2 regions of the Sanguibacter massiliensis genome follow, and region 2 is predicted to be linked to the other one. Evidence: predicted binding sites of a transcription regulator. Region 2 holds the regulator's gene; the other holds the start of a gene.
What was found. Region 2 encodes LexA, which represses DNA repair genes until DNA is damaged. Its sites were predicted from a motif close to TCGAACANNTGTTCGA; they were not measured.
Positions count from the first base shown of each region.

Region 1 (14,379 bases), 210 kb from region 2:
GTCGAGGACCTCGAGGACCCGCTCGAAGCTCACGAGCGCGGTGAGGACGTCGACCTGGACGTTGGACAGTGACGTGAGCGGTCCGTAAAGGCGTGTGAGGTAGCTCGTGAGCGCGACGAGGACACCGATCGTGAGCGAACCGCTGATCGTCGCGAGGCCGCCGAACGCGTAGACGACCGCGACCGCGATGGCAGCGACCGTGACGAGGGAGACGCGGAAGACCGTGTTGTACATCGCGAGGCGGACCCCGATGTCCCGGACGCGTGCCGCCTGGGTGCGGTACATCAGAGACTCGTCCTCGGGCCGGCCGTAGATCTTCGCGAGCTGCGCGCCCGCGACGTTGAACCGCTCCGTCATGGTCTGCGCGGCGTCGGCGTTGAGACCGTACGCCTCGCGCGTCACCCGGGCGATGCGCGGTCCGATCCACCGTGCCGGGACGATGAACGCAGGCACGAGCGCGAGCGACACGAGGGTCAGCTGCCACGACATGGTGAACATCGCGGCGAGGACGAACACGACGGTGAGCACGTTCGAGACGACGTTCTGGAGGGTTGACGTGAACGCCTGCTGGGCGCCGAGGACGTCCCCGTTGAGCCGCTGCACGAGCGCGCCGGTCCGCGTCCGGGAGAAGAAGGCGAGGGGCATCGACTGGACGTGGTCGAAGACGGAGGTGCGCAGGTCGAGGATGAGACCCTCGCCGATGCTCGTCGACAGCCACCGCTGCACGAGCACGAGAGCGCCGGAGGCGAGGGAGACCACCCCAACCGCGACCGAGAACCAGATGACGAGGTCACGGCGACCCGCGGAGATGCCGTCGTCGATGATCGCACGGTACAGCAGAGGGGTGACCGCGCCGAGTGCAGCGTCGACAGCGATGATCGCGAGGAACGCGGAGAGCCGACCGCGGTACGGGCGAGCGAACTCGAGGACGCGCCGGAACGTGCCGCTGCGCAGTCTCGTGCCCCGTACCGAGGCGTCCTGCCGGAACGACCTGAACTGACCGCCACCCATCCCGGGGTGCATCCCTGACATCGTTCCTCCACTCTGTGGGGAGGCGACCCCCCGTCCTCCGACCCTAGCCCCGCGCGACGCTGCTCAGGTGCATCGGCCTGTTGCTGTGCTGAGACGTCGGGGGCAGGATGTCGACATGACGCGCATCGGACTGACGGGTGGGATCGCCGCGGGCAAGTCGGTGGTCGCCTCCCGCCTGCGCGAGTTGGGTGCGGTTGTCGTCGACCATGACGTCATCGCGCGTCAGGTTGTCGCCCCGGGCACGGTCGGGCTCGGCATCGTCGTCGATCGCTTCGGCGACGACGTGCTCGACGAGGACGGCGTGCTCGACCGTGCGGCTCTCGGGCACATCGTCTTTAACGACCCGCAGGCTCGGTCCGATCTTGAGGCGATCCTGCACCCGCAGATCGCGCGCGTCGCAGCCGAGGAGGAGGCGCGGGCGGTCGCCGCCGATCCGCGGGCCGTCATCGTGCACGACGTCCCGCTTCTCGTCGAGACGGGGCAGTCCGACGACTTCCATGTGCTCGTCGTCGTCCACGCACCCGCCGATCTCCGCATCGCGCGACTCGTCGAAACCCGTGGGGCGACCCTGCCGGAGGCTCGCCGGCGCCTTGCGGCGCAGGCGGGCGACGAAGAACGGCTCGCCGCGGCCGACGTCGTCCTCGACGGGTCGGGAGACGTCGAGCACCTGCGGGAGCAGGTTGACGAGCTCTGGCGTCGACTCCACGAGCAGGTGGCCCAGGAGCAGGACGCCTGACGTTCACGCACGACGCCTGAGGGGCACCGACCGTGGTCGTCGGTGCCCCTCAGGCGTCGTGCTCGAGCGGTCCGGTCAGGCCTCGCGGCGGCGGATCGCGCTGCTCGCACCCGCCGCCGCAGCGTCTGCGCAGACGAGAGCGATACCTGCGGGGTCCAACGGTGCGGACAGGGCGTGCTGTGGACGGACGGTGAGGCCGGCTCAGAAGGCGCTGTCGCGGTCGGCGCCGGTCGTGACGGGATGGACGGTCGGGCAGGGGAGCGGAGCCGGAAGGCGGCTGTGCCAGGCGACGGGTTGGGCACGGCCAGCGCCCGATGTCGGCGGCTCGGCGTACGGTTGACGCATGCGCCCCGAGACCGACCTGCAACGGACCGTCGCCCCCTTCGAGGTCGTGTCCGAGTACACGCCTGCGGGTGACCAACCTACCGCGATCGCAGAGCTCACCGAGCGGCTCAACGCGGGGGAGAAGGACATCGTCCTGCTCGGCGCGACGGGCACCGGCAAGAGCGCGACGACAGCGTGGCTCATCGAGCAGGTGCAGCGTCCGACGCTCGTGATGGCACCCAACAAGACTCTTGCAGCGCAGCTTGCGACGGAGTTCCGCGAGCTGCTCCCCAACAACGCCGTCGAGTACTTCGTCTCGTACTACGACTACTACCAGCCCGAGGCGTACATCGCGCAGACCGATACCTACATCGAGAAGGACTCGGCGATCAACGACGAGGTCGAGCGGCTTCGCCACTCGGCGACGAACTCTTTGCTCACGCGGCGCGACGTCGTCGTCGTCGCGTCCGTCTCGTGCATCTACGGCCTCGGTACCCCTCAGGAGTACGTCGACCGCATGCAGCGACTCGACGTCGGCGACCAGATCGATCGCGACGGTCTGCTGCGCCGCTTCGTCGAGATGCAGTACACACGCAACGACCTCGCCTTCACCCGCGGCACGTTCCGCGTGCGCGGTGACACCGTCGAGATCATTCCCGTCTACGAGGAGCTCGCGATCCGCATCGAGTTCTTCGGTGACGAGATCGAGGCAATCCACACGCTCCACCCGCTCACCGGCGACATCGTCTCGACCGTCCCGTCGATCCACATCTTCCCCGCGACTCACTACGTCGCGGGTCCCGAGCGCATGGAGCGCGCGATCGCCGGCATCGAGGCTGAGCTCGAGACGCGGCTCGCCGACCTCGAACGGCAGGGCAAGCTCCTCGAGGCGCAGCGCCTGCGCATGCGCACGACGTACGACATCGAGATGATGCGCCAGGTCGGCAGCTGCTCCGGGATCGAGAACTACTCGCGCCACATCGACGGACGTGAAGCAGGGACGCCGCCTCACACGCTGCTCGACTACTTCCCCGACGACTTCCTCCTCGTCATCGACGAGTCCCACGTGACGGTGCCCCAGATCGGCGCGATGTACGAGGGTGACATGTCGCGCAAGCGAAACCTCGTCGACTTCGGCTTCCGCCTCCCGAGCGCCATGGACAACCGGCCGCTGCGGTGGGAGGAGTTCGTCGAGCGCATCGGCCAGACCGTCTACCTCTCCGCCACGCCCGGCGACTACGAACTCGGGCTCTCCGACGGCGTCGTCGAGCAGATCATCCGCCCGACAGGCCTCATCGACCCCGAGGTCGTCGTCAAGCCCACCAAGGGGCAGATCGACGACCTCCTCGAGGAGATCCGCACCCGTGTCGAGAAGGACGAACGTGTCCTCGTCACGACGCTCACGAAAAAGATGGCCGAGGACCTCACCGACTACTTCCTCGACAAGGGGGTCCGGGTCCGGTACCTCCACTCCGAGGTCGACACGCTCGCCCGTGTCGAGCTCCTCCGCGACCTCCGCCTCGGCGTCTACGACGTCCTCGTCGGCATCAACCTCCTGCGCGAGGGGCTCGACCTCCCCGAGGTCTCGCTCGTCGCGATCCTCGACGCCGACAAGGAGGGCTTCCTCCGCTCGTCGAAGTCGCTCATCCAGACGATCGGACGCGCCGCCCGCAACGTCTCCGGCCAGGTCCACATGTACGCGGACAAGATCACGGCCGCCATGCAGACGGCCCTCGAGGAGACCGAACGCCGACGCGAGAAGCAGATCGCCTATAACACCGAGCGGGGCATCGACCCCCAGCCACTGCGGAAGAAGATCGCCGACGTTACCGACATGCTCGCGCGCGAGGACCTCGATACCGCCGAGCTCCTCGCCGGCGGCTACCGCAAGGCACCTGCGGGCCGCTCCCGGGCCGCGACGACGACGTCCGAACGCCCCGCCGTTTCGGTGGCAGGAGATCTCGCGAGCCTCGTCCAAGAACTCACGGACCAGATGCACGCAGCCGCAGCAGAGCTGCAGTTCGAGCTTGCCGCTCGCTTGCGGGACGAGATCTCCGGCCTCAAGAAGGAACTGCGGCAGATGCGCGCCGCGACGGAGTGAGGTGCGCGACACACTCTCGGTGACCCGTTTCGTCGAGCGAGGACCTAGGTCTGTGGTTACGATGGCGCGGTTGGAGGGGAGTATCCCCATCACGATGGCGTCGTCATCACGGCAGGCTCCGTAGCCTCCCCGGTGCCATCGGTCCGGACCAGCGCACGAGCGCCGGGCGGGAGAGACCTCCGGTACTCAGTGCTACGTACCGGAGGAATGCTCGGTGCTCGATATTCATCTGTCCGTGTGGCTCATCTCAGCCGCCGTGGTCCTCGGCCTCGTCATCTTCGACTTCTACGCACACGTCCGGACGCCCCACGCGCCGACGTTCAAGGAGTCGGCGATCTGGTCGGCCGTCTACATCGCGCTCGCGATCGTCTTCGGCATCGTCTTCCTGGTCGTCGTCGGACCCGAGCACGGCGGCGAGTTCTTCGCGGGCTACATCACGGAGAAGAGCCTCTCGGTCGACAACCTCTTCGTCTTCCTCCTCATCATGACGTCGTTCCGCGTGCCGCGGGAGAACCAGCAGAAGGTCCTCCTCGTCGGGGTCGCGCTCGCTCTCGTCATGCGCACCGGCTTCATCCTCCTCGGTGCGGCAGCGCTCAATGCCTGGTCGTGGGTCTTCTACCTCTTCGGCGCGATCCTCCTGTGGACCGCCTGGAAGCAGGTCCAGCCCGAGACCGAGCACGAGGACAAGGTTCCCGGCGGCGCCATCGTCGCGCTCTTCAAGAAGGTCGTGCCGACCGTCGACGAGTACAACAGCGACCGCCTCACCGTGAAGAAGAACGGCAAGCGCTTCCTCACGCCGATGTTCCTCGTGATGATCGCGATCGGCTTCACCGACCTGCTCTTCGCGCTCGACTCGATCCCCGCGATCTACGGACTCACGCAAGAGCCTTACGTCGTCTTTATGGCGAACGCCCTTGCGCTCCTCGGCCTGCGTCAGCTCTACTTCCTCATCGGCGGGCTCCTCGACAGGCTCGTCTACCTCGCGCAGGGCCTCGGCATCATCCTCGCGTTCATCGGGTTCAAGCTCATCTTCCACGCGATGCACGTCAACGAGCTGTCGTTCATCAACGGCGGCAAGCACATCGAGTGGGCGCCCGAGATCGGCATCGCCACGTCGCTCACGGTCATCATCGGCACGCTCGTCGTCGTCACCGTCGCAAGCCTCTGGAAGACACGCCGGGACGCCGAGCGCGGCATCCTCGACTCCGATGGTCGGCCCGACCTTCCCGAGCCCGACCACGCGGACGAGCCAGCGGTGGCCGCCGCAGACGCGGCGGTCGCCGAGAAGCCGGGTGGCAACTCCCAGGCTCACGAGAGCTGACATCGCGCAACCAGCACGACGGAGGGCGGTGGCAGCAGCCACCGCCCTCCGTCGTGCTCAGGGGCGGCGTCGGGACGCGTGCGTCCCGAGCGCACCTCAGGCGAGCTCAACCCACGGGCCGATGACAGGCTTCCACTCCGCGATGTCGACGGATGCGAGGACCCCAGCGCCACGGAACGGATCACCCGCGAGCAGCGCGTCGAGCGCCGAACGGTCAGCGACCGAGAGCAGGAGGAGCGCCCGGCTGCCCTCAAGCGGCCCCGACGCGAGCAGCGTCCCCGCCTCGAGGCACGAGCGCAGGTATGCGCGATGCTCCGGTCGCACGGCGTCGAGCGTCGCGGTGTCGTCGGTGTAGGTGTACTGCACGGCATAGACGGTCATCCCCCCATCGTGGCAGTCGAGGGCTGCAGGCGCCGCGTGCGTCCGAACTACGACGTGACGTCGAACACGTGTGCGAAATGGGTGCGGACTGCACTACGATGACCGGGTGAGTGATCGTCTCGTCGTCCAGGGCGCCCGTGAGCACAATCTCCGGGGCGTCGACCTTGACCTGCCCCGCGACCGGCTTATCGTCTTCACCGGCCTCTCCGGGTCGGGCAAATCCTCCCTCGCCTTCGACACGATCTTCGCCGAGGGACAGCGTCGCTACGTCGAGTCGCTCTCGGCGTATGCGCGCCAGTTCCTCGGGCAGATGGATAAGCCTGACGTCGACTTCATCGAGGGCCTGTCGCCCGCGGTGTCGATCGACCAGAAGTCGACGAACCGCAACCCCCGCTCGACGGTCGGCACGATCACCGAGGTCTACGACTACCTCCGTCTCCTCTTCGCGCGTGCCGGCACGCAGCATTGCCCAGTGTGCGGCGAGCGTGTCGCGTCGCAGACGCCTCAGCAGATCGTCGACCGCCTGCTCGAGCTGCCCGAAGGCACTCGGTACCAGGTTCTCGCACCTGTCGTTCGGGGGCGCAAGGGGGAGTACGCGGATCTCTTCAAGGAGTTGCAGACGAAGGGCTTCGCTCGCGCGCGCGTCGACGGGGAGGTCGTCCAGCTCAGCGACCCGCCGCAGCTTGAGAAGAAGCTCAAGCACTCGATCGAGGTCGTCGTCGACAGGCTCGTCGCCCGTGAGGGCGTCCAGCGTCGTCTCACCGACTCGATCGAGACCGCCCTCGGGCTCGCGGGCGGCCTCGTCCTCATCGAGCTCGTCGACCTGCCCGCAGACGACCCCGAGCGTGAGCGTCGTTTCTCCGAGCACCGGGCGTGCCCCAACGACCACGAACTCACGCTCGACGAGATCGAACCCCGTACCTTCTCGTTCAACGCGCCCTACGGCGCGTGCCCCGAGTGCACGGGCATCGGCGTCCGGCTCGAGGTCGACCCTGAGCTCATCGTTCCCGACGAGGAGCGCACGCTCCGTGAAGGGGCCATCGCCCCGTGGGCGCAGACGTCCTCCGAGTACTTCGAGCGCGTGCTCACGGCGCTCGCCGACGAGCTGGGCTTCTCGATGGACGTCCCGTGGCGGGCCCTGCCCGAGCGTGCGCGTGAGGCGATCCTCCACGGTCGCGACCACAAGGTGCACGTCCGTTACAAGAACCGCTGGGGCCGCGAGCGGCAATACTCGACGGGGTTCGAGGGCGTCATGACGTTCCTCGAGCGGCGCCACTCCGAGACCGAGTCCGAATGGTCGAAGGAGAAGTACGAGGCCTTCATGCGCGAGGTCCCGTGCCCGACGTGTCACGGCACCCGCCTCAAGCCCGAGGTTCTCGCGGTCAAGGTGGCAGGCCGTTCGATCGCCGAGGTCTGCGGGATGTCGCTGCGCGAGGCCCACGGCTTCCTCGGACAACTCGAACTTGGCCACCGCGAGAAGGTCATCGCCGGCCAGGTCCTCAAGGAGATCGACGCTCGCCTCGGGTTCCTCCTCGACGTCGGGCTCGACTACCTCACGCTCGCGCGCGCGGCCGGGTCCCTCTCGGGAGGGGAAGCCCAGCGCATCCGCCTCGCGACCCAGATCGGCTCGGGCCTCGTCGGGGTGCTCTACGTCCTCGACGAGCCGAGCATCGGTCTCCACCAGCGCGACAACCGTCGGCTCATCGAGACGCTCACACGCCTGCGCGATCTCGGGAACACGCTCATCGTCGTCGAGCACGACGAGGACACGATCCGGATGGCCGACTGGATCGTCGACATCGGTCCAGGTGCGGGCGAGCATGGCGGCCGTGTCGTCCACTCGGGCGACTACGCCGGGCTGCTCGCGTCGAAGGAGTCCGTCACGGGTGCCTACCTCGCAGGACGACGGAACATCCCCATGCCTGCGACGCGGCGCCGGACCGAGATCGACCGTCAGCTCACCGTCGTCGGAGCACGCGAGAACAACCTGCGCAACATCGACGTCGACTTCCCGCTTGGCGTGCTCACGGCCGTCACGGGCGTCTCCGGCTCGGGCAAGTCGACGCTCGTCAACTCGATCCTCCACACCGTGCTCGCCAACGAGCTCAACGGTGCGCGACGCGTCGCGGGGTACCACAGACGCGTTACTGGGCTCGAGCACCTCGACAAGGTCGTCCACGTCGACCAGGCACCCATCGGCCGTACGCCCCGTTCCAACCCAGCGACATACACGGGCGTGTGGGACCACGTGCGGAAGCTCTTCGCGCAGACGACCGAGGCCAAGGTTCGCGGCTACGGTCCCGGCCGCTTCTCGTTCAACGTCAAGGGTGGTCGCTGCGAGGCGTGCTCGGGCGACGGCACGCTGAAGATCGAGATGAACTTCCTGCCGGACGTCTACGTGCCCTGCGAGGTCTGCGGCGGCTCGCGCTACAACCGCGAGACACTCGAGGTGCGCTACAAGAACCGCACGGTCGCCGAGGTGCTCGACATGCCGATCGAGGAGGCCGCTGAGTTCTTCGCGGCCGTCCCCGCGATCTCCCGCCACCTCACGACCCTCGTCTCAGTCGGCCTCGGTTACGTCCGTCTCGGCCAGCCCGCGACAACTCTCTCAGGAGGCGAGGCCCAGCGCGTCAAGCTCGCGACGGAGCTCCAGCGGCGTTCGACAGGACGCACGATCTACGTCCTCGACGAGCCCACGACAGGACTCCACTTCGAGGACATCCGTCGCCTGCTCGCGGTTCTCCAGTCGCTCGTCGACAAGGGCAACACGGTGCTCGTCATCGAGCACAACCTCGACGTCATCAAGAACGCCGACTGGGTCATCGACATGGGTCCTGAGGGCGGTTCAGGAGGCGGAACCGTCGTCGCGGAGGGCACGCCCGAGCACGTCGCGCGCGTCCCCGAGAGCCACACCGGACGTTTCCTCGCCGAGGTCCTCGGCGAGGGTGTGCCCGTCGCGGACCCGCCCGCGTCGAAGACGTCAAAGGCTGCTCTGAAGACGAAGGGCGCTCCGAAGACGAAGGCCACGACGAAGCGCACGACGAGCAGCACGTCACGCACCGCCGCCGCCACACGGAGCCGAGCCACGAAGGCCGCCGCACCGTCGTCCGAGTCCTGACCTGACATGGCCGACCCCTCGAGCTACCGGCCGCGGCCGGGGGAGATCCCCACCGACCCGGGCGTCTATCGGTTCCGTGACGAGCACGGGCGTGTCATCTACGTCGGCAAGGCGAAGAACCTCCGGCAGCGGCTCGCCAACTACTTCCAGCCGCTCGCGTCTCTCCACCCGCGCACGCAGCAGATGGTGACGACCGCGGCGAGCGTCCAGTGGACCGTCGTGCGCACGGAGGTCGAGGCGCTCGCCCTCGAATACTCGTGGATCAAGGAGTTCGACCCGCGGTTCAACGTCAAGTACCGCGACGACAAGTCCTACCCCTACCTCGCGGTGACGCTCGGCGAGGCGGTCCCGCGCGCGCAGGTGCTGCGCGGCGCCAAGCGACCAGGCACGCGGTACTTCGGCCCGTTCGGGCACGCCTGGGCCATCCGCGAGACGCTCGACCTTCTCCTCCGAGTCTTTCCCGTGCGCACCTGCTCGGCGGGCGTCTACCGCCGGGCCGAGCAGACGGGGCGTCCCTGCCTCCTGGGTTACATCGACAAGTGCTCGGCGCCGTGCGTCGGCCGCATCAGCCAGGCCGACCACCATGCGCTCGCCGAGGATCTCTGCGCATTCATGGCGGGCGATGCCGCACGCTTCCTCGGTCCTCTCACGGCGCAGATGCGTGAGGCGTCGGCGGACCTCGAGTTCGAGCGCGCAGCGCGACTGCGTGACGACATCGTTGCGCTCGAGAAGGTCGTCGAGCGTAACGCCGTCGTGCTCGACGACGGCACGGACGCCGACATCTTCGCGCTTGCCGGCGACGAGCTCGAGGCTGCTGTCCAGGTGTTCCACGTGCGGGGCGGGCGCATCCGCGGCCAACGAGGCTGGGTCGTCGAGAAGGTCGAGGAGATCACCGACGCAGGGCTCGTCGCGCAGCTCCTCGTGCAGGTCTACGGCGAGGCCGCCGAGTCCGACGACCGTGACGCACGGCGCGAGGGCGTCCCGCGGGAGGTGCTCGTCCCGTTCCTGCCAGACGATGTCGACGGGCTCACCGCATGGCTCACGGGCGTCCGGGGGTCGAGGGTCGAGATCCGGGTCCCGCAGCGCGGCACCAAGGCGACCCTCGCCGAGACGGTCCACAAGAACGCCGAGCACGCCCTCGCGCTGCACCGCACCCGGCGCACCGGCGACCTCACGACACGGTCGCAGGCGCTCCGGGAGATCCAGGACGCGCTCGAGCTCGACTCTGCGCCGCTGCGCATCGAGTGCTTCGACATCTCGACGACCCAGGGCACTCACCAGGTCGCGTCGATGGTCGTGTTCGAGGATGGCCTCGCGCGCAAGAGCGAGTACCGGACGTTCGCGATCAAGGGCCCAGACGGCGACGGCGTGCCCGATGACACGGCCGCGATGCACGAGGCCATCACCCGCCGGTTCCGTCGTTACCTCGCGGACCGCGCGAACGCGGGCGAACCCGAGCTTGCGACGGGCGCGCTCGACGAGGACGACGCGCTGCCAGCCGAGGAACGCAAGCGGTTCGCGTACCCGCCGAACCTCGTCGTCGTCGACGGGGGGCAGCCTCAGGTCGCCGCGGCGCGGCGCGCGCTCGACGAGCTCGGTGTCACCGATGTCGCGCTGTGCGGCCTCGCCAAGCGGCTCGAGGAGGTCTGGCTGCCGGACGACGACTACCCGGTCATTATGGAGCGCACCTCCGAGGGGCTCTACCTGCTGCAGCGCGTCCGTGACGAGGCTCACCGCTTCGCGATCGCTGCCCATCGCAAGCGGCGTGGCCGCGCGATGACGTCGTCGGTCCTCGACGGCGTCCCCGGCGTCGGACCTGCCCGCGCGAAGAAGCTCCTCACGCACTTCGGTTCCGTCAAGCGGCTCCGCGCGGCAAGCGTCGAGGAGATCGCGACCGTCCCCGGAATGGGGCCGCAGACGGCGGCGGCCGTGGTCGCGGCGCTCGCATCTCCGGGCGCCACACCGGAGCGAAACGCTCCCACGTCGTGACGTCGTCGTGATCCGGGGCTGGCATGCTGGAGGCATGAGCACCGACGGACAGCCCGCGCCCGCCGACCACCACGCCCCGCACACGCTCCCTGACGGGATCCCTGCCCTCGAGGCGTCGGCCCACGCGCCGCGGCTCGAACAGACCCAGGTCGTCATCATCACGGGCATGTCGGGCGCCGGTCGGTCGCGTGCGGCCGCCGAGCTCGAGGACCTCGGATGGTACGTCGTCGACAACCTTCCGCCCCAGATGCTGCTGCCGCTCATCGAGATGTCGGCCCACGCGGGCGACACGCTCTCGCGCTTCGCCGCCGTCGTCGACGTCCGCGGGCGGCAGTTCTTCGACGATCTCGAGTCGGTCCTCGCCCAGGTGAAGAAGCTTGACGTCGACTACCGGGTGATGTTCCTCGACGCGTCCGATGAGGTGCTCGTGCGGCGCTACGAGTCCGTGCGACGCCCGCACCCCGTCCAGGGCGACGGCCGGCTCACCGACGGGATCGCGCAGGAGCGCGAGATGCTCAAGGCGCTGCGGACGTCAGCCGACATCGTCATCGATACGAGCGACCTCTCGGTGCACGACCTCGGGCGCGAGGTCCGCCAGTCCGTCCACGCTGGTCTCGACCACCACCTGCGCGTCCACATCGTGTCGTTCGGGTTCAAGTACGGGCTCCCGCTCGACGCGGACCAGGTCGTCGACATGCGCTTCCTGCCCAACCCGTACTGGGTGACCGAGCTGCGCGCGCTCAACGGGCGCGACGCGCCCGTTCGGGACTACGTTCTCGGCCAGCAACCCGCCCAGGTGTTCCTCGACCGCTACGTCGAGGCCCTCGAGCCCGTTCTCGAGGGCTACCTCGGAGAGGAGAAGACGTACGCGACGATCGCCGTCGGCTGCACGGGTGGCAAGCACAGGTCGGTCGCGGTGTCGGAGGAGCTGGGCCACCGGCTGCGGCAGGCCGGGTACCGGGTGGTGGTGACTGCGCGTGACCTCGGCAAGGAGTAACCCGGACGTGCGGCCCGCGCGGACCCCTCACGGCCCGCGGATCGTCGCGCTCGGCGGCGGGCACGGGCTGTCCGCGAACCTCGGCGCTCTGCGCCTCATGTCGGAGCGGCTCACTGCGATCGTCACCGTCGCCGACGACGGCGGCTCCTCGGGCCGGCTGCGCGACGAGCTCGGGGTGCTGCCGCCGGGGGACCTGCGGATGGCGCTCGCCGCACTGTGCGAGGAGAACGAGTGGGGCCGGACGTGGCGGGACGTGCTCCAGCACCGCTTCGTCTCTGACGGCGACCTGGACAGGCACGCCGTCGGCAACCTCCTCATCGCCGCCGTGTGGGACATCCTCGGGGACACGGTCGACGGGCTCGACTGGGTCGGCCGGCTCCTCGGCGCCCGCGGCCGGGTCCTGCCGATGGCCTCGGTGCCGTTGACGATCGAGGCTGACGTCCGCGAGGAGGGAGGGGGCGTGGGGATCGTCACGGGGCAGTCGCACGTCGCCGTCGCCCCCGGACGGATCGAGCAGGTGCGGCTCGTCCCGGCAGACCCTCCGGCGTGCCCAGACTCGGTCGCTGCGGTCGAGGAGGCGGACTGGGTCGTTCTCGGCCCGGGATCGTGGTTCACCTCGGTCATGCCGCACCTTCTCGTCCCGGAGCTTGCCACGGCGCTCCACACGACCCGTGCGCGCCGGTGCGTGACGCTCAACCTGGCGGCCGAGGCAGGGGAGACCGAGGGGCTCACCGCGACGGACCACCTCACGGTGCTCCACCAGCACGCGCCGCAGCTGCGCGTCGACGTCGTCCTCGCCGACCCGTCGTCGGTCGAGGACGTCGAACAGCTCACGCGGGTCGCGAGTGCCATGGGGGCACGCACCGTCATGCGTCAGGTGCGGGTCGGTGACGGCAGCCCGCGGCATGACACGCTGCGGCTCGCGGCCGCGTATCGCGACGTGTTCGACGACGTGCTCGGGGACGTGCCGGCCCGGGGCTGACTCCGCCCCCGTGCCCGGGCCGTCCAGGTCGCGGGCCGGGCATCGCCCGGCAGATGGCAGGATGGTCCGCATGGCACTGACCGCACAGGTGAAGGACGAGCTCGCGCGGCTCCGGGTCGACAGGACGAGCTGCCGCAAGGCTGAGGTCTCGTCGCTGCTGAGGTTTGCGGGAGGGCTGCACATCGTCTCTGGGCGCATCGTCGTCGAGGCCGAGATCGACACGGGGGTCGTCGCGAGGCGGCTCAAGACGTCGATCGCCGAGGTGTACGGCCACCAGAGCGAGGTCGTCGTCATCGCCCCCGGCGGGTTGCGTCGCAGCCAGCGTTACGTCGTCCGCGTCGTGCGCGAGGGGGAGTCGCTCGCGCGGCAGACGGGCCTCCTCGACAACCGGGGCCGGCCGGTGCGTGGCCTTCCGCCCCAGGTCGTCGCCGGAGGCGCCGAGGAGTCCGCGGCCGCGTGGCGCGGCGCGTTCCTTGCCCACGGGTCGCTGACCGAGCCAGGACGCTCGTCGTCCCTCGAGATCACCTGCCCGGGTCCTGAGGCGGCGCTCGCACTCGTCGGAGCAGCCCGACGCCTCGGCGTCCAGTCAAAGGCGCGCGAGGTGCGCGGGGTCGATCGCGTCGTCGTGCGTGACGGCGAGGCGATCTCGCAGATGCTCGTGCAGATGGGGGCACCCGAGGTGGCGACGGTCTGGGACGAGCGCCGTGCGCGACGCGAGGTCCGGGGGACCGCGAACCGGCTCGCGAACTTCGACGACGCGAACCTCAGGAGGTCCGCACGCGCTGCCGTCGCTGCCGGGGCTCGCGTCGAGCGGGCGTTCGAGATTCTCGGCGAGGACCTTCCGGAGCACCTGCGCGAGGCAGGGGAGCTGCGGCTCGCGCACAAGCAGGCGTCGCTCGAGGAGCTCGGCCAGCTCGCCGATCCGCCTCTCACGAAGGATGCGGTCGCCGGGCGGATCCGACGGTTGCTCGCGACGGCCGACAAGCGCGCCCAGGACCTGGGCATCCCGGACACGGAGGCAGGACTTGCCCCCGAGTTGCTCGATCCGTGAGAAGTCGCGCGTCCGCTCGGACGTTCGTCCCATCGCTAGACCGCCGGACGGTATAGGCTTGTGCCGTTCGGTGATGCGGACCACATGACTCGGTGACGGGACGCGGGGTCCGCATCTCATCGCGTACATCGACGTACGTACAGTTCGTCAACAACCGTGTGCGTCGGTGTCAGCCGACGCGCCCCGAGGAGGGCAACGTGACCATCCGCGTCGGCATTAACGGCTTCGGCCGCATCGGCCGCAACTTCTTCCGCGCCATCGTCGAGTCCGGCGCTGACATCGAGATCGTCGGTGTCAACGACCTGACCGACAACCACACCCTGGCCCACCTGCTCAAGTACGACACC
Region 1 is NZ_LT964979.1:819,976-834,354, reverse strand. Features, by position in the region: gene C1729_RS03920 (ABC transporter ATP-binding protein) at 1-1,032, opposite strand, end outside; gene coaE (dephospho-CoA kinase) at 1,148-1,768, shown strand; gene uvrB (excinuclease ABC subunit UvrB) at 2,112-4,193, shown strand; gene C1729_RS03905 (TerC family protein) at 4,408-5,514, shown strand; gene C1729_RS03900 (YciI family protein) at 5,611-5,895, opposite strand; gene uvrA (excinuclease ABC subunit UvrA) at 6,002-9,013, shown strand; gene uvrC (excinuclease ABC subunit UvrC) at 9,020-11,002, shown strand; gene rapZ (RNase adapter RapZ) at 11,037-11,999, shown strand; gene C1729_RS03880 (gluconeogenesis factor YvcK family protein) at 11,980-12,981, shown strand; gene whiA (DNA-binding protein WhiA) at 13,052-14,032, shown strand; gene gap (type I glyceraldehyde-3-phosphate dehydrogenase) at 14,230-14,379, shown strand, end outside.
Region 1: the regulator LexA is predicted to act here: its motif matches at 5,956-5,971, upstream of uvrA (excinuclease ABC subunit UvrA).

Region 2 (14,379 bases):
CAGTCCGCGCAGGCGCGCCCGGCCCCGACCTCGGCGGGGCGCACGTCGAGCGCGCGCTTCGGCGGCTCGCCGTCCCCGCATCCCTCGTCGACGGGGACGCGCTCACCCGCTTCGCGGCCGGGGCGGCACCCCGTGAGGACCCCGCGCGGTGCGCCAGGCGCGGCGCCGACGAGCCCGTCACGAGCGAACCCGCGCTCGCCGAGCCTCGCGTGGAGGAGCCGGGCGACGTCTGACCGGCCGACGGTCCTCCGAGGTCAGCCCTCGTCGGGCCGCTGCCCGTCGTCGGGCGTGTCCTGCGCCGCGAGGAACTCCTCGAACGCCGCCCCGATCTCGTCGGCCGACGGGATCGCGACAGGCTCGGCGAGCAGGTTCGTCCCGCCGTTCGCCGCGACGAACGCGTCGTAGCGCCGCTCGAGGTCGGCGACGACCTCACGCACCTCGTCCGACCCCGACGCACGCTCCGCGATCTCCTCGGCGGCCTCGTGCGCGGCTTCCTCGAGGTCGTGCGCCCGCAGCGAGAGACCCGTGACGTGCTCGACCCGGCGGACCGCCTCGAGCGCCGCAGGCGCGAAGTGCCCCTGTGCGAGGTAGTGCGGCACGTGCATCGTCAGGCCGACAGCGTCGTGCCCGGACTCCCCCAGCCGACGCTCGAACATCGCGCCGAAGCTCGCCGGAACCCGGACCTTGCCGAAGATCCGCGGCTGGACGCCCGCGAGCTCCGGGCGGGTCGCGCTCACGCTCGCGCCCACCGGACGCGTGTGAGGCGTCGCCATGGGGATGCCCTGGACACCGACGACGAGCGAGACGCCGAAACGGTCGACGACCTGCTGCAGCCCGGTCGCGACACGCTCCCAGCGCAGGTCCGGCTCGGAGCCGTGGAGGACGAGGAAGGCCGTCCCCTCGGCGTCCCGTGCGACGTCGACGACGAGCCGCGGCGCCGCGTACGACGTCCAGCGGTCCTCGTCGTAGTCCATGAGCGGGCGCCGTCCGCGGTAGTCGTGGAGCTCGTCGGCGTCGAAGGTCACGAGCCGCTCCGTCTCGAACGCGTCGACGAGGTGGTCCGAGACGAGCTCGGCGGTCCGGCCCGCGTCGACGAAGCCTTCGAGCGCGTGCAGAAGGACCGGCCCGGTGCCGCCCTCGTGCGCACCGAGACGCGCCGCAACGCTCTCGTCGATCTCGTACAGGTCCGTCGGGTCGAGCACCGGTCCTCCTTCGTCCGTCCGGGCCCCGTCCAGGGCCTCACGCGTGACAACGCACGTCGCGCTCAGAGCATTCCCGTCCGTGCCGTGCGGCCACCTGCCGGAACCCGGGACTCCCGCAAGGGACCATAATGGATGGCCACGTGCGCGCAGGTCGCGCCGTCCCCGACCCAGGAGGCCCGGTGTCAACGTCCCGTTCGTCCGAGATCCTCTCCGAGCAGGAGGTCGTCGACCGGCTGTACGCCCGGCTCGACACCCTGCGGGCGCAGACCCGCGGCCGGCTCGCGAAGGTCCGCCGCTCGGGACCGTCGGGGTCGCCGCAGAACAGGTCGGAGCGCGACGCCTTCGCGACGCTCTACGAGGACCGCATCGCCCAGCTCGAGGCCGTCGAGGACCGCCTGTGCTTCGGCCGCCTCGACCTCACCGACGGCGAGGTCCGGCACATCGGCCGCATCGGGCTCACCGACGACGAGCACAGCTCGATCCTCACGGACTGGCGAGCGCCTGCGGCCCAGGCGTTCTACCGCGCGACCGCCGTCCACCCCGACGGGGTGCTGCGCCGCCGTCACCTCGTGACGCGCGCCCGGCAGGTCGTCTCGCTCGAGGACGAGGTCCTCGACCTCGACGCGCTCGGCGACGAGCAGGTCCATCTCTCGGGCGAGGGAGCACTCTTCGCCGCGATGGCTGCGCAGCGCACGGGGCGCATGAACGACATTGTCGCGACGATCCAGGCCGAGCAGGACCGCATCATCCGCTCGGACCTCGCGGGCGCGCTCGTCGTCCAGGGCGGCCCGGGCACGGGCAAGACCGCGGTCGCGCTGCACCGCGCCGCCTCCCTCCTCTACGCGCACCGCCGAGTCCTCGAACGCTCGGGCGTCCTCCTCGTCGGCCCGTCCTCGGCGTTCCTGCGGTACATCGACCAGGTGCTGCCGTCGCTCGGCGAGACGGGGGTCGTCGCAACCACCATGGGTGACCTCCTGCCGGGCGTCTCAGCGCGCGCCGAGGAACCGACGGACCTCGCGGCCCGGCTCAAGGGCGACGCGTCGATGGCACGCGTCGTCGCGCGTGCCGTTCGCGCCCGGCAGCGCATCCCGGAGCACGACGTCCCGTTCCGGCTCGAGGGCGTCGACCTCGTCCTCCGTCGCGACGACGTGCGGGAGGCCGCCGCGCGCGCTCGCCGCACGAACAAGCCGCACAACGTCGCCCGCGTGACGTTCGTCAAGGAGATGCTCTCGCGGCTCGCGACGCAGTACGGGCGAGCGACGGGCGTCGAGCTCGAGCAGGAGGACCGCCGCATGGTCCTCGACGACCTGCGCGCCCACCGCGACGTGCGGGTGACGCTCAACCTCGCCTGGTTCCCCCTCACCCCGCAGCGGCTCGTCGAGGACCTGTGGGCGAAGCCGCACCGGCTCGCCGAGGCCGCGCCGCACCTCTCCGAGGCTCAGCGCGCAGCGCTCGCGCGCGAGCCGGGCTCCCCGTGGACCGTCTCGGACGTCCCGCTGCTCGACGAGGCCGCCGAGCTGCTCGGCGAGGACGACCAGGCGGAGCGCGCCCAGGCGAAGGCCGACGCAGCGGCACGGGCCCGGGACCTCGAGTACGCGCAGGAGGTCCTCAAGGGCACGGGCACCGGGGCTCTCGTCTCGGCCGAGGTCCTTGCGGACCGTTTCGCCGCGGGCGGCACGTCGCTCACGACCGCGGAGCGCGCCGCGGCCGACCGGACGTGGACGTACGGTCACGTCGTCGTCGACGAGGCGCAGGAGCTCACCGCCATGGCGTGGCGCTCGCTCCTGAGGCGCGTCCCGACCCGCTCCCTGACGATCGTCGGCGACGTCGCGCAGACGTCGGCCGCGGGCGGCGCGCGGTCGTGGCGCGCGATGCTCGACGGTCCCCTGCGTGGTGCCTGGCGCCTCGAGGAGCTCACGGTCAACTACCGGACGCCCGCGGTGGTCGCCGACGCAGCCCGTTCCGCCGCCCTCGCTGCGGATCTCCCGGTCTCTCCCATGACGTCGGCCCGCGAGGTCGACGACGCGCTCCACGTCCACTGGTCGAGGGACGTCGCGCACGAGGCAGCGCGCGTCGTCGCGGCTGAGGTCCGGTCCGGGACCACGGCCGACGGCGTCGGCCGTGTCGCCGTCGTCGCCGAGCCACGTCGGTCGGCGGCGCTCCGCGCCGCGTTGCGGGACGTCCTCCCCGACGCCGCGCTGCGGGCCGCGCGCGGTGACGACGAGCTCGACGCCCCGGTCTCCGTCGTCGACCCGCGGACGGTCAAGGGTCTCGAGTACGACGTCGTCGTGCTCGTCGAGCCCGACGAGCTCGCCCCGTCCGACCTCTACGTCGCGATGACACGCCCGACGCAGCGGCTCCACCTCGTGCACTCGCACGACCTTCCCGCTCGCATCGCGGAGGCTGTCGCTGCACCCTGACGGACCGCCGGGTCCATCGTGCGGACTGCGTTTGGTCCGACCCGCGGACGGGTCGATACTGGCCCCGTGCCTACCGCTCTTCTCCTCGAGAACCTTCATCCGCTCGCGACCCAGATCCTCACGTCTCATGGCATCGAGGTCGTCAACCGCACCGGCGCCCTCGACGAGGACGACCTCATCGCCGCCCTTGACGGCGTCGACATCCTCGGCATCCGCTCGAAGACCACGGTGACGCCGCGCGTGCTCGAGCACGCGCCGCAGCTCAGCGTCATCGGCGCGTTCTGCATCGGAACGAACCAGATCGACCTCGCCGGAGCCGCGACGCGCGGCATCGCGACCTTCAACGCGCCGTTCTCGAACACGCGCTCGGTCGTCGAGATCGCGATCGCCGACATCATCGCCCTCACGCGGCGCCTCACCGTCTTCAACGACGAGATGCACGCGGGCATCTGGAACAAGTCGGCGTCGGGGGCCCACGAGGTCCGCGGCCGCACCCTCGGCATCATCGGGTACGGCAACATCGGCACCCAGCTCTCGGTGCTCGCAGAGAACCTCGGCATGTCGGTCGTCTTCTACGACTCCGCCGAAAAGCTCGCGCTCGGCAATGCCCGGCGCATGGCCTCGCTCGAAGAGCTCCTCGAGGTGTCCGACATCGTCACGCTCCACGTCGACGGCCGCGCGGGCAACGCCGGCATGTTCACGGCGGAGCACTTCTCGCGGATGAAGCAGGGGTCGATCTTCCTCAACCTCTCGCGCGGCTTCGTCCCCGACTACGCGGCTCTCCGTGACGAGATCAACGCGGGTCGGATCGTCGGCGCCGCCGTCGACGTCTTCCCTCACGAGCCCAAGCGCAAGGGCGACCCGTTCGTCTCCGAGCTCCAGGGCCTTCCCAACGTCATCCTCACCCCGCACACGGGCGGCTCGACGGAGGAGGCCCAGGAGGCGATTGGCCAGTTCGTCGCGACGAAGATCCGCGACTACCTCACGACAGGTTCCACGACACTCTCCGTCAATCTGCCGAACCTTGCGCTCGAGAACACGGGTGCGAGCCGCATCGCGTACCTCCACCGCAACGTTCCCGGCGTCCTCGCGAAGGTCAACCAGATCCTCGCGGCGCACGACGTTAACATCGAGGGCCAGTTGCTCGGCACGCGTGGTGATATCGGCTACGTCGTCACCGACGCAGGATCGGACGTCTCGGCGGACGTCGTCGCCGAGCTCACGCAACTCGAGGCGACCGTGAGGCTCCGCGTCCTCGACTAGGACCCTGCGCCGGGGCTCCGGCGAACGTGCCTCAGACATGACCGGACCCGCGCCCCCTGGGGGCGCGGGTCCGGTCGCGTACGGGCGACGGCGCAGCACGCCCGCCCCGTCGAGGCGGTCGAGTGGAGCCGTGCCACGCGAGCAGGGCCGGGAGACTCAGCCCGACTTGCGGCGGAACGTGCGCTGCGTGCTGCCCGTGGTCTCGGACCCGTGGACGGAGCCGGTGTTCGCAGCCCCCTCGGCAGAGCGCTCGTTGCCCTTCTTCGCGGCGAGGGCCGCGCGGAACTTCTCCTTGACGTCCTCAGGGACGGAACGATCGTCGTGGTCAGCCATGGGCGCCTCCTCGTCAGGTGCCGCGGGTGCGGCACTCCACCTTCTCGCGTCCGCGAGCTGAGCGCCAACCCCTTTTGCGCGCGGTCGCGGGAAGTGGCGGCATGCGGACGCGCCCGCGTCGGGACCCCCAGCATCCCGTCAGTCCGTATCGCGTCGGAACGCGTCGCGTCAGTCTGCGTCGTGAAGGTACGCGTCGCGCCAGTGTGCGTCGCGTCGGTCCGCGTCGCGCCGGCCTGCGCCGCGTCAGTCTGCGGACGGTGCCGACACCGACGACCCGTCGGCTAGGTCCGTGCGAGCGGCGTCCTCCCGGTCGGCGCGCAGTGCGGTGATCGCAGCCTCGAAGTCCTCAAGCGAGCCGAAGTCCTGGTACACGCTCGCGAACCGGAGGTATGCGACCTCGTCGAGCTCGCGCAGCGGCCCGAGGATCGCGAGGCCGATCTCGTTGGCGTCGATCTCGGCGCTGCCGGCACCACGGATCGACTCCTCGACACGCTGCGAGAGCAGAGCGAGGTCGTCGTCGCTCACGGGACGCCCCTGGCAGGCCTTACGGACACCCGCGGCGACCTTGTCGCGCGAGAACGGCTCAGTCGCGCCGGACCGCTTGACGACGGTGAGGCTCGACGTCTCGACGGTCGAGAACCGCCGCCCGCACTCGGGGCACTGGCGGCGACGCTTGATCGAGAGACCGTCGTCCGAGGTCCGCGAGTCGACGACTCGGGAGTCCGGGTTCCGGCAGAACGGGCAGTGCATCAGCGTCCTCACGGGATGTCACTTCGGCTGGCACCGCGACCTTAGGCCCACGCCCGGGGCTGTGCAAGGCGGCGCGCCCACGGGCCCACGCCGAGGAACGACCTCGAACCGCAGCGGCAGCGCAGCGGTGCCCGCTGGGGCGAGCCGAGACCGGACGCGGTGCCTCAGCCGACCGCCTGCACGGGGACGACCAGCTGCTGCCCCGCCGCGAGCGTCGGACCGGTGAGCCCGTTGAGATCGGCAATCTCCCGCAGCGCGTCACGGACGTCCGCGCCCGGAGCCGTCACGGAGGACGCGATCGCCCAGAGCGACTCGCCCGCGCCGACGGTCCGCACCGTCACAGCGCGCGCACCTTCGGGGACGTCAGCGGTCGCGCCGTTGGCGAAGAGGAGCGCGACGCCGCCGAGAACCAAGGCGACGAGGACAGCGACGACCATCCGGCCGCGCCGGGTGAGACGCAGCGGCGCGAGCTCAGCACCCGCCGGCGCGACACGGGCCGTGCGGGGCGAGGCTGCCAGGCTCATGGTGCTCATCTCGATGCTCCTTCGTCGGTCGAGCCGATGCTCGAACGCCTGTTCGTCGAACTGCTGTTCTATTTCTAGCAGGGTCGCCACAGGATGTCGAGACACGATCGAACGAATGTTTGAACCCGCCCGCGTCCTCCCCTAGGCTGACGAGGGACAGCCGACCACGAGCCTCCGACATTCGGGGGTCGACGAGGGAGCATCACGTGACGCAGACCACCCCAGGGCCCATCTCGCCCGCCGCCGCGGCGAGCCGCGCTCTCACCGGGCGTCAGCGCGCCGTGCTCGAGTGCATCCGCACGTCCCTGGACGAGCGTGGCTACCCTCCGACCATGCGGGAGATCGGGGCGTCCGTGGGCCTCACAAGCCCGTCGAGCGTCAAGCACCAGCTCGAGGCGCTCGAGCGCAAGGGCTACGTGCGTCGCGACCCGCACCGTCCGCGCGCTCTCGAGATCGTCCAGTCCGACGACGCCCGCGTCGTGGCGACGGCCGTCCCGTCCACGCCTGCGTCCAGCGCCGAGCCCCGCATCGCCCACGACTCCGCCGCCGAGGACGACTCCCGCCCCGCACCGTCGTACGTCCCCCTCGTCGGGCGGATCGCCGCGGGCGGACCGATCCTCGCCGAGCAGGTCGTCGAGGACGTCTTCCCGCTCCCCCGGCAGCTCGTCGGCGACGGCGACCTCTTCATGCTCAAAGTCCAGGGCGACTCAATGGTCGACGCTGCGATCTGCGACGGCGACTGGGTCGTCGTGCGCCGCCAGCCCGTCGCCGAGAACGGCGAGATCGTCGCGGCGATGATCGACGGCGAGGCCACGGTGAAGACGTTCAAGCGCACCTCGGGGCACGTCTGGCTGCTCCCCCAGAACTCCGCGTACGCCCCCATCCCCGGCGACGACGCCCAGATCCTCGGACGCGTCGTCTCCGTGCTCCGTTCGCTCTGACGCCGAACGCGCAACACCTGCCGGACCTTGCATTCGCTGCATCGTGACGACATGACGAAGGCCCCTCCGCGGAGGGGCCTTCGTCATGCTGCGTTCATGCTCAGAAGCCGAACTCCCGGGCGACCGCCCGCAGGTGGTCGGCGGACGCCTTGAGACCGTCGTACTCGGCGTCCGACAGCGGCACCTGAAGTTGCTCGTAGACGCCACGACGCCCGACGATCGACGGGACCGACAGGCACACGTCCGAGATCCCGTAATAGTCCGTCAGGAGGGACGAAACCGGCAGGACCGAGTGCTCATTCGTGAGGATCGCCTCGATGATGCGCGTCCCCGCAAGCCCGACCGCGTAGTTCGTCGCACCCTTGCCCTCGATGATCTTGTACGCCGAGTTGACGACCTCGTCCGCGATGCGGGCCCGGTCCCCGTCATTGAGCGGGCCGTGGTGCTCGGACTGGCGGTTCCATTCGAGGAGCGGCACGCCTCCGATCGTCGCAGAGTCCCACAGCGGGATCTCCGTGTCGCCGTGCTCCCCTGCGATGTAGGCGTGGACGTTGCGGACCGCGACGCCACAGTGCTGAGCGATGAGGAAGCGCAGCCGTGACGTGTCGAGCACGGTGCCGGAGCCGAACATCTGGCTCGGCGGCAGGCCCGAGATCTTCAGCGACGCGTACGTGACGACGTCGACCGGATTCGTCACCATGATGTAGACCGCGTTCGGCGCAGCCGCGACGAGCCCCGGCAGGATCTTCTTCATGAGGTCGATCGTCGCGCCCGCGAGCTCCGTGCGCGTCTGACCCGGCTTCTGCTTAGCGCCCGCAGTGACGACGACGACGTCGGCGTCCGCACACACCGACACGTCGTCCGAGCCGATGACCTGGGCCTCAGGTACGAACTGCACGCCGTGCGAGAGGTCGAGCACCTCGGCCTCGACCTTGGCGGCGTTGATGTCCATGAGCGCGACCGTGCGGGCGGCACCACGCATGAGCGCCGCGTAGGCGAGCGTGGAGCCGACCGCTCCAGCACCGACGACGGCAAGCTTCGTCGTCCGCAGCTTCGTGTGCTCGTCGGGGTGCGGCGTGATGTTCGGCATCGTTCCTCCAGGGTTGAGCGGCCGGCCGCGCGAGCGACCTGCGTGTCCAAGCCAGCCTAGCCATCGGAGCCGTCGGCCGTGAGCCGTCTCAGCGCAGCAAGGACGACCGCGCGATCCGTCGTCGGCCACAGCGGAGGCATCGAGCGCGTGAGGAAACTCCCGTACCGTGCGGTCGCGAGCCGCGAGTCGAGCACCGCGACGACGCCGCGGTCCGTCGACGTCCTCACAAGACGTCCCGCGCCCTGGGCGAGGAGGAGCGCGGCATGCGTCGCCGACACCGACATGAACCCGTTGCCGCCCGCCGCCGCGACCGCCTCCGTGCGCGCCGAGCGCACGGGATCGTCAGGCCGCGGGAAGGGAATGCGATCGATGAGGACGAGGCTGCACGACCGGCCCGGCACGTCGACACCCTGCCAGAGCGAGAGCGTGCCGAAGAGGCACGTCGCCTCGTCCTCGGCGAACTGCCGCACGAGCGTCGGCAGGACGTCGTCGCCTTGGCACAGCACCGGGACGTCGAGCCGCTCCCGCATCGCAGCGGCGACCGTCTCCGCCGCGCGTCGTGACGAGAAGAGACCGAGCGTCCGGCCGCCCGCAGCCTCGACGAGCTCTGCGATCGTGTCGAGCTGCGCCTCCGTCGCGGGCTCGCGCCCTGGCGCGGGCAGGTGACGCGCGATGTAGAGGATGCCCTGCTTCGCGTAGTCGAACGGCGTGCCGACGTCGATGCCGTCCCACGGCGTCGCCGGACCGTCGCCGTCGGGCGTCCCGAGCCCGAGCGAACGCGCGACGTGCTCGAACGAACCACCGAGGCTCAGCGTCGCCGACGTGAACACCCCCGTGCGTTCCGCGAGAAGCGACGTCCGGACGAGCCCCGAGACGCTCATGGGGGCGACGTGCAGGCGCGTCGCACCGCCCGCCTCCCACGAGCCTCGCGAGCACCACAGGACGTCGTGTCCTGACGGGTCCGCCGCCATGCGCTCCGCGGTCTCGAAGAGGATGAGCACCCCCGCCTGCGCAACCTTGAGCGCCCCGTCCGCGTCGGACTTCGGCTCGGGCTTGAGCGCGGTGAGCAGTTCGCGCGCCTCGTCGCGCACCGCGCCGACCGCCGCCTGCACGCCCTCCGGCAGCCCGTGCGGGAAACGTCCCTCGGGGAGGTCCATGAGGAGCGCGCCGAGATCAGCGGCCGCACGGTCGAGCGCGGCCGTCGCGATGCCCTGGCGACGCGCGAGCCGCGCAGCCTGGTCGATTGACATCGTCGAGAGCTCGAGCGTCGCCTGGCTCGTGATGCGGTCCGTGAGCTCGTGCGCCTCGTCGACGACGAGCGCCGAGTGCTCGGGCAGCACGCCCGGCGAGCCCGAGGCCGCGATGCCGAGCATCGCATGGTTGGTGACGACGACGTCGGCCTCGCGTGCGTGCGCGCGCGCCCGCTCCGGGAAGCACTCCTCGACGAGGGGGCAACGGTTGCCGAGACACTCCATCTTCGTCACCGACACCTGCCGCCACGCGCGGGCGCTCACGCCCGGCACGAGGTCGTCACGGTCGCCCGTCGTCGTCTCCTCGGACCACTCGCGCAGCCGGACGATCTCGCGTCCGAGGCGCTTGATCGCGCTCTCGTCGCGCGGGCCGTCGTCGTCGAGCGGGTCGGGTGTCGAGGCGGCGTCAGGCAGGTCGAAGAGCGCTGTCCCCGGCTCCTCCGGGTAGCCGCCCGCGACCTTGTGGAGGCACAGGTAGTTCTGCCAGCCCTTGAGGAGCGCGATCCGTGGCGCGCGCGGCAGATGGTCCGTGAGCGCGTCCGCGACGAGCGGCAGGTCGCGTGTGAGCACCTGCCGCTGGAGCGCGAGCGTCGCGGTCGAGACGACGACCCGCTCGCCGGCCGTCACCGCGTGGTGCACCGCCGGGACGAGGTAGCCGAGGGACTTTCCTGTGCCGGTGCCCGCCTGGACGAGCAGGTGCTCGCCGGTCGCGAGCGACGTCGCGACCCGCTCCGCCATGGTGCGCTGCCCCTCGCGGGGGCTTCCGCCGAGGGCCGCGACCGCAGCCTCGAGAAGCGGTCCGACCTCCCGGGCGACGTCGGTCTCGGGGTCGTCGGGCGTCGGGGTCACCGCGTCATCCTACGCACGACCGCACGGCCGCGGGCTTCCCTCAGGACGGGCTGTGGGCGACCGCAGCGGCCTCGAGCTCTGTCGCGAGCGCTTCTCCTGCACGTCCCCGAAGGCGCGTACCCGTGGGTGTGTGCTCCTCGAGGTCGATCTCGCCCTCGTGGTGCATCCGGTGGACGAGGTCGCCTCGCGTGTACGGCACCGTGAGGTCGATGTCGCGGTCGGGTCGCGGCAGCGCCGCGGCGATGTACGCGAGGAGCTCGGGGATTCCGTGGCCCGTGTGCGCCGAGACGACGAGCGTCCGTCGTTCCCGACCGCGCACCCGTGCGACGACGTCCGGGTTCGCGACGTCGGCCTTGTTGAGGACGATGACCTCGGGCACGTCGAGCGCCCCAGGGATGTCGGCGAGCACCTCACGCACCGCAGCGATCTGGCCCTCGGGATCCGGGTGGGACGCGTCGACGACGTGGAGGAGGAGGTCCGCATCAGCGACCTCCTCGAGCGTCGAGCGGAATGCCTCGACGAGCTGGTGCGGCAGGGACCTCACGAAGCCGACCGTGTCGGCGAGCGTGTAGACGCGGCCGTCGGCCGTCTGCGTGCGCCGCACCGTCGGGTCGAGCGTCGCGAAGAGCGCGTTCTCGACGAGCACGCCTGCGCCCGTGATCGCGTTGAGCAGCGACGACTTGCCGGCGTTCGTGTATCCCGCGATCGCGACCGCAGGGACCTCACCCTTCTTCCGCGAGGCCCGCTTGGCCTCGCGACCCGGGGCCATCGCGGCGATCTCGCGGCGGAGCTTCGCCATGCGGTCGCGGATGCGCCGCCGGTCGAGCTCGATCTTCGTCTCGCCCGGTCCGCGCGAGCCCATGCCTGCGCCCGCGCCGCCAACCTGACCTCCGGCCTGACGAGACATCGACTCGCCCCAGCCGCGCAGGCGTGGCAGGAGGTACTCGAGCTGCGCGAGCTCGACCTGGGCCTTGCCCTCCCGCGACTTCGCGTGCTGCGCGAAGATGTCGAGGATGAGCGCGGTCCGGTCGATGACCTTGACCTTGACGACGTCCTCGAGAGCGCGGCGCTGCGAGGGCGCGAGCTCGCCGTCGATGATGACCGTGTCCGCTCCGACCGCGGCGACGATCTCCGCGAGCTGCGCAGACTTGCCCTTGCCGAGGTACGTCGCCGGGTCAGGCGTCTGACGGCGCTGGAGCAGCCCGTCGAGCACCTCGGAGCCCGCGGTCTCGGCGAGCGCGGCGAGCTCGCGCAGCGAGATCTCCGCGTCGAGCGCCGACCTTCCGTGCCAGAGTCCGACGAGGACGACCTTCTCGAGCCGAAGCTGGCGGTATTCGACCTCGGTAACGTCCTCGAGCTCGGTCGAGAGCCCGACGACGCGGCGCAGCGCGGCGCGCTCGACGAGGTCGAGCTGCTCGCCGTCCGCTGACGTGTGGATCGTGCTGCCCTCGTCGACGGCGGTCCCCGCCCGGGCCAGCACGCGCGCGACGACGTCGTCGGCGATGTCGCGCTCGGTGCGCGAGGGCTCGGGGGTGGGATGCGTCATGGAGGTCCTTCCGTCGGGGCGGTGCACGTCCAGCGTGTCACGCCGACGGGCCCGGGCACCATCGATTTCGCGCGCGGCGTGACCGGACGCACGGACCGCACGCGTGTGCGGCGCCTGCCCGTGTCGTCCGACGCACTAGGCTCGCGGGGTGACCGAGGACCACTACTTCACCGCCTCACCCGCCTCGGCCGACGAGCGCCGTCACGTCACCGTGACGCTCGCGGGCCGCGAGCTCGAGGTCGAGACCGCCGCAGGCGTCTTCTCCCCCGGGCACGTCGACCTCGGCACGCGGGTGCTTCTGCGGACGGTTCCCGAGCCGCCGGCGACGGGCGACCTGCTCGACCTCGGCTGCGGCTGGGGTCCCGTCGCGCTGACGATGGCGCTCGAGGCGCCGGGCACCCGCGTGTGGGCGGTCGACGTCAACGAGCGCGCGCTCGACCTCGTGCGCCGCAATGCGGCCCGGCACGGCCTCACGAACATCGAGGCGGTGCGGCCCGAGGACGTGCCCGCCGACGTACGGTTCGCCGCGCTGTGGTCGAATCCGCCGATCCGCATCGGCAAGGACGCGCTGCACGCCATGCTCCGCACGTGGCTGCCGCGTGTCGCTCCGGGTGCGGAGGCGCTCCTCGTCGTTCAGCGGAACCTCGGTGCGGACTCGCTCGCGGCGTGGATCGACCGTGAGGTCGCGCCGGGCACCGCGAAACTCGCGTCAGCGAAGGGGTTCCGGGTCCTGCGCGTTCCGGGTCCCGCTGCCTGACGCCCGGGCCCGACCTGCCGTCGACCCCTGGGCGCGTCCCGCTACAGACCGCGCAGCAGCGCCGCGACGTCGACCTCGCCGTGCGCCACAAGCTCGGCCGGTCCGGCGAGCTCGACCCGGGCGCCGTCGAGCATTGTCACCGTGACGGTGCCGCCCGGCACGTCGACACGCCACGTGCGCGGGGCACCCGGCCCCGCCCACGTCGCGACCGCGAGCGCGGCCGCGCACGCTCCGGTCCCGCACGAGCGGGTCTCGCCGACACCACGCTCGTTGACGCGCATCCGGACGTGCCCGACGACGCCCGCGGGCGTCGTCTCCTCGCCGAGCGGCACGACGAGCTCGACGTTCGTGCCCTCGAGCGGTGCGGGCGTGACATCGGGCGCTCGCGTGAGGTCGAGCGCGACGAGCTCGTCGAGCGAGGCGAGCGCGACAACCGTGTGCGGGTTGCCGAGGTCGACGCTCAGCGCGGGCCGCTCCCCTGCGAGCCCCGCAACGCTCACGACCGCGTCGTGACCTGCCGTGCGCGCGGCCTCGCCGCCGGGCAGGCGCCACACGCCCATGTCGACCGCATACCCTTCGGGCACGCGGGTGACGTGGCGGACGCCCGCACGCGTGCCGATCGCGAGGCTTGCGCCACCGCCGAGGTCCGCGAGGCCGAGCTGCTCGAGGAAGCGCACGAAGACCCGGACGCCGTTGCCGCACATCTGCGCGACCGAGCCGTCGGCGTTGCGGTAGTCCATGAACCACTCGGCAGCGGGGTCGGCCTCGAGGACCGCGGCGCCCTCGGGGAGGTCGGCCGAGCGCACGACGCGGATGACCCCGTCGCCGCCGATGCCCGCGCGACGGTCCGCGAGCGCTCGGACGAGGCCCGGGTCGAGGTCGAGCACGCCGTCGCGGTCGTCGAGGAGGACGAAGTCGTTCTGCGTGCCGTGACCCTTGGTGACGGCGAGCGTGGCGGGGACGGTCATGAACCCAGGCTACGGCGCGTCGGTTCGCCTGTGGCGGGGACGTCCAGCGTTCCGGCGTCGGCGCGGGCGACGACGTCGAGCGCACGCTCGAGCAGGTCGGGGGCGGTCGCGGGAAGCCACACGGTGCGGGCGTCGCGGCCGAACCATCCCATCTGCTTGCGTGTGAGTCGCCTGGTCGCGGCCGTCGTCGCGTCCCGGGCCTCCGCCGCGGTGAGGCGCCCGGCGAGGTGCTCGAGCGCCTCGGCGTAGCCGACAGCGCGCCGTGCGGTGCGGCCCATGCCCGCGGCGTCGAGCGCGCGCACCTCGTCGAGCAGGCCGCGGTCCCACATGAGGTCGACACGGGCTGCAACGCGGGCGTCGAGCTCGTCGCGCGGGGAGTCGAGGCCGATCTGCACGGCCGGACGCACGTGCTCGGCGACAGGCAGGTGCGAGCTGAAGAGGCCGCCGGTGAGCTCGATGACCTCGAGCGCGCGGACGATGCGCTTG
Region 2 is NZ_LT964979.1:1,029,993-1,044,371, forward strand. Features, by position in the region: gene C1729_RS04815 (spermidine synthase) at 1-233, shown strand, start outside; gene C1729_RS04820 (PAC2 family protein) at 255-1,202, opposite strand; gene C1729_RS04825 (HelD family protein) at 1,331-3,622, shown strand; gene serA (phosphoglycerate dehydrogenase) at 3,689-4,885, shown strand; gene C1729_RS14530 (DUF5302 domain-containing protein) at 5,042-5,218, opposite strand; gene nrdR (transcriptional regulator NrdR) at 5,462-5,968, opposite strand; gene C1729_RS04840 (LysM peptidoglycan-binding domain-containing protein) at 6,133-6,501, opposite strand; gene lexA (transcriptional repressor LexA) at 6,699-7,433, shown strand; gene C1729_RS04850 (L-lactate dehydrogenase) at 7,534-8,523, opposite strand; gene C1729_RS04855 (ATP-dependent DNA helicase) at 8,580-10,622, opposite strand; gene hflX (GTPase HflX) at 10,663-12,168, opposite strand; gene C1729_RS04865 (class I SAM-dependent methyltransferase) at 12,317-12,925, shown strand; gene dapF (diaminopimelate epimerase) at 12,967-13,893, opposite strand; gene miaA (tRNA (adenosine(37)-N6)-dimethylallyltransferase MiaA) at 13,890-14,379, opposite strand, start outside.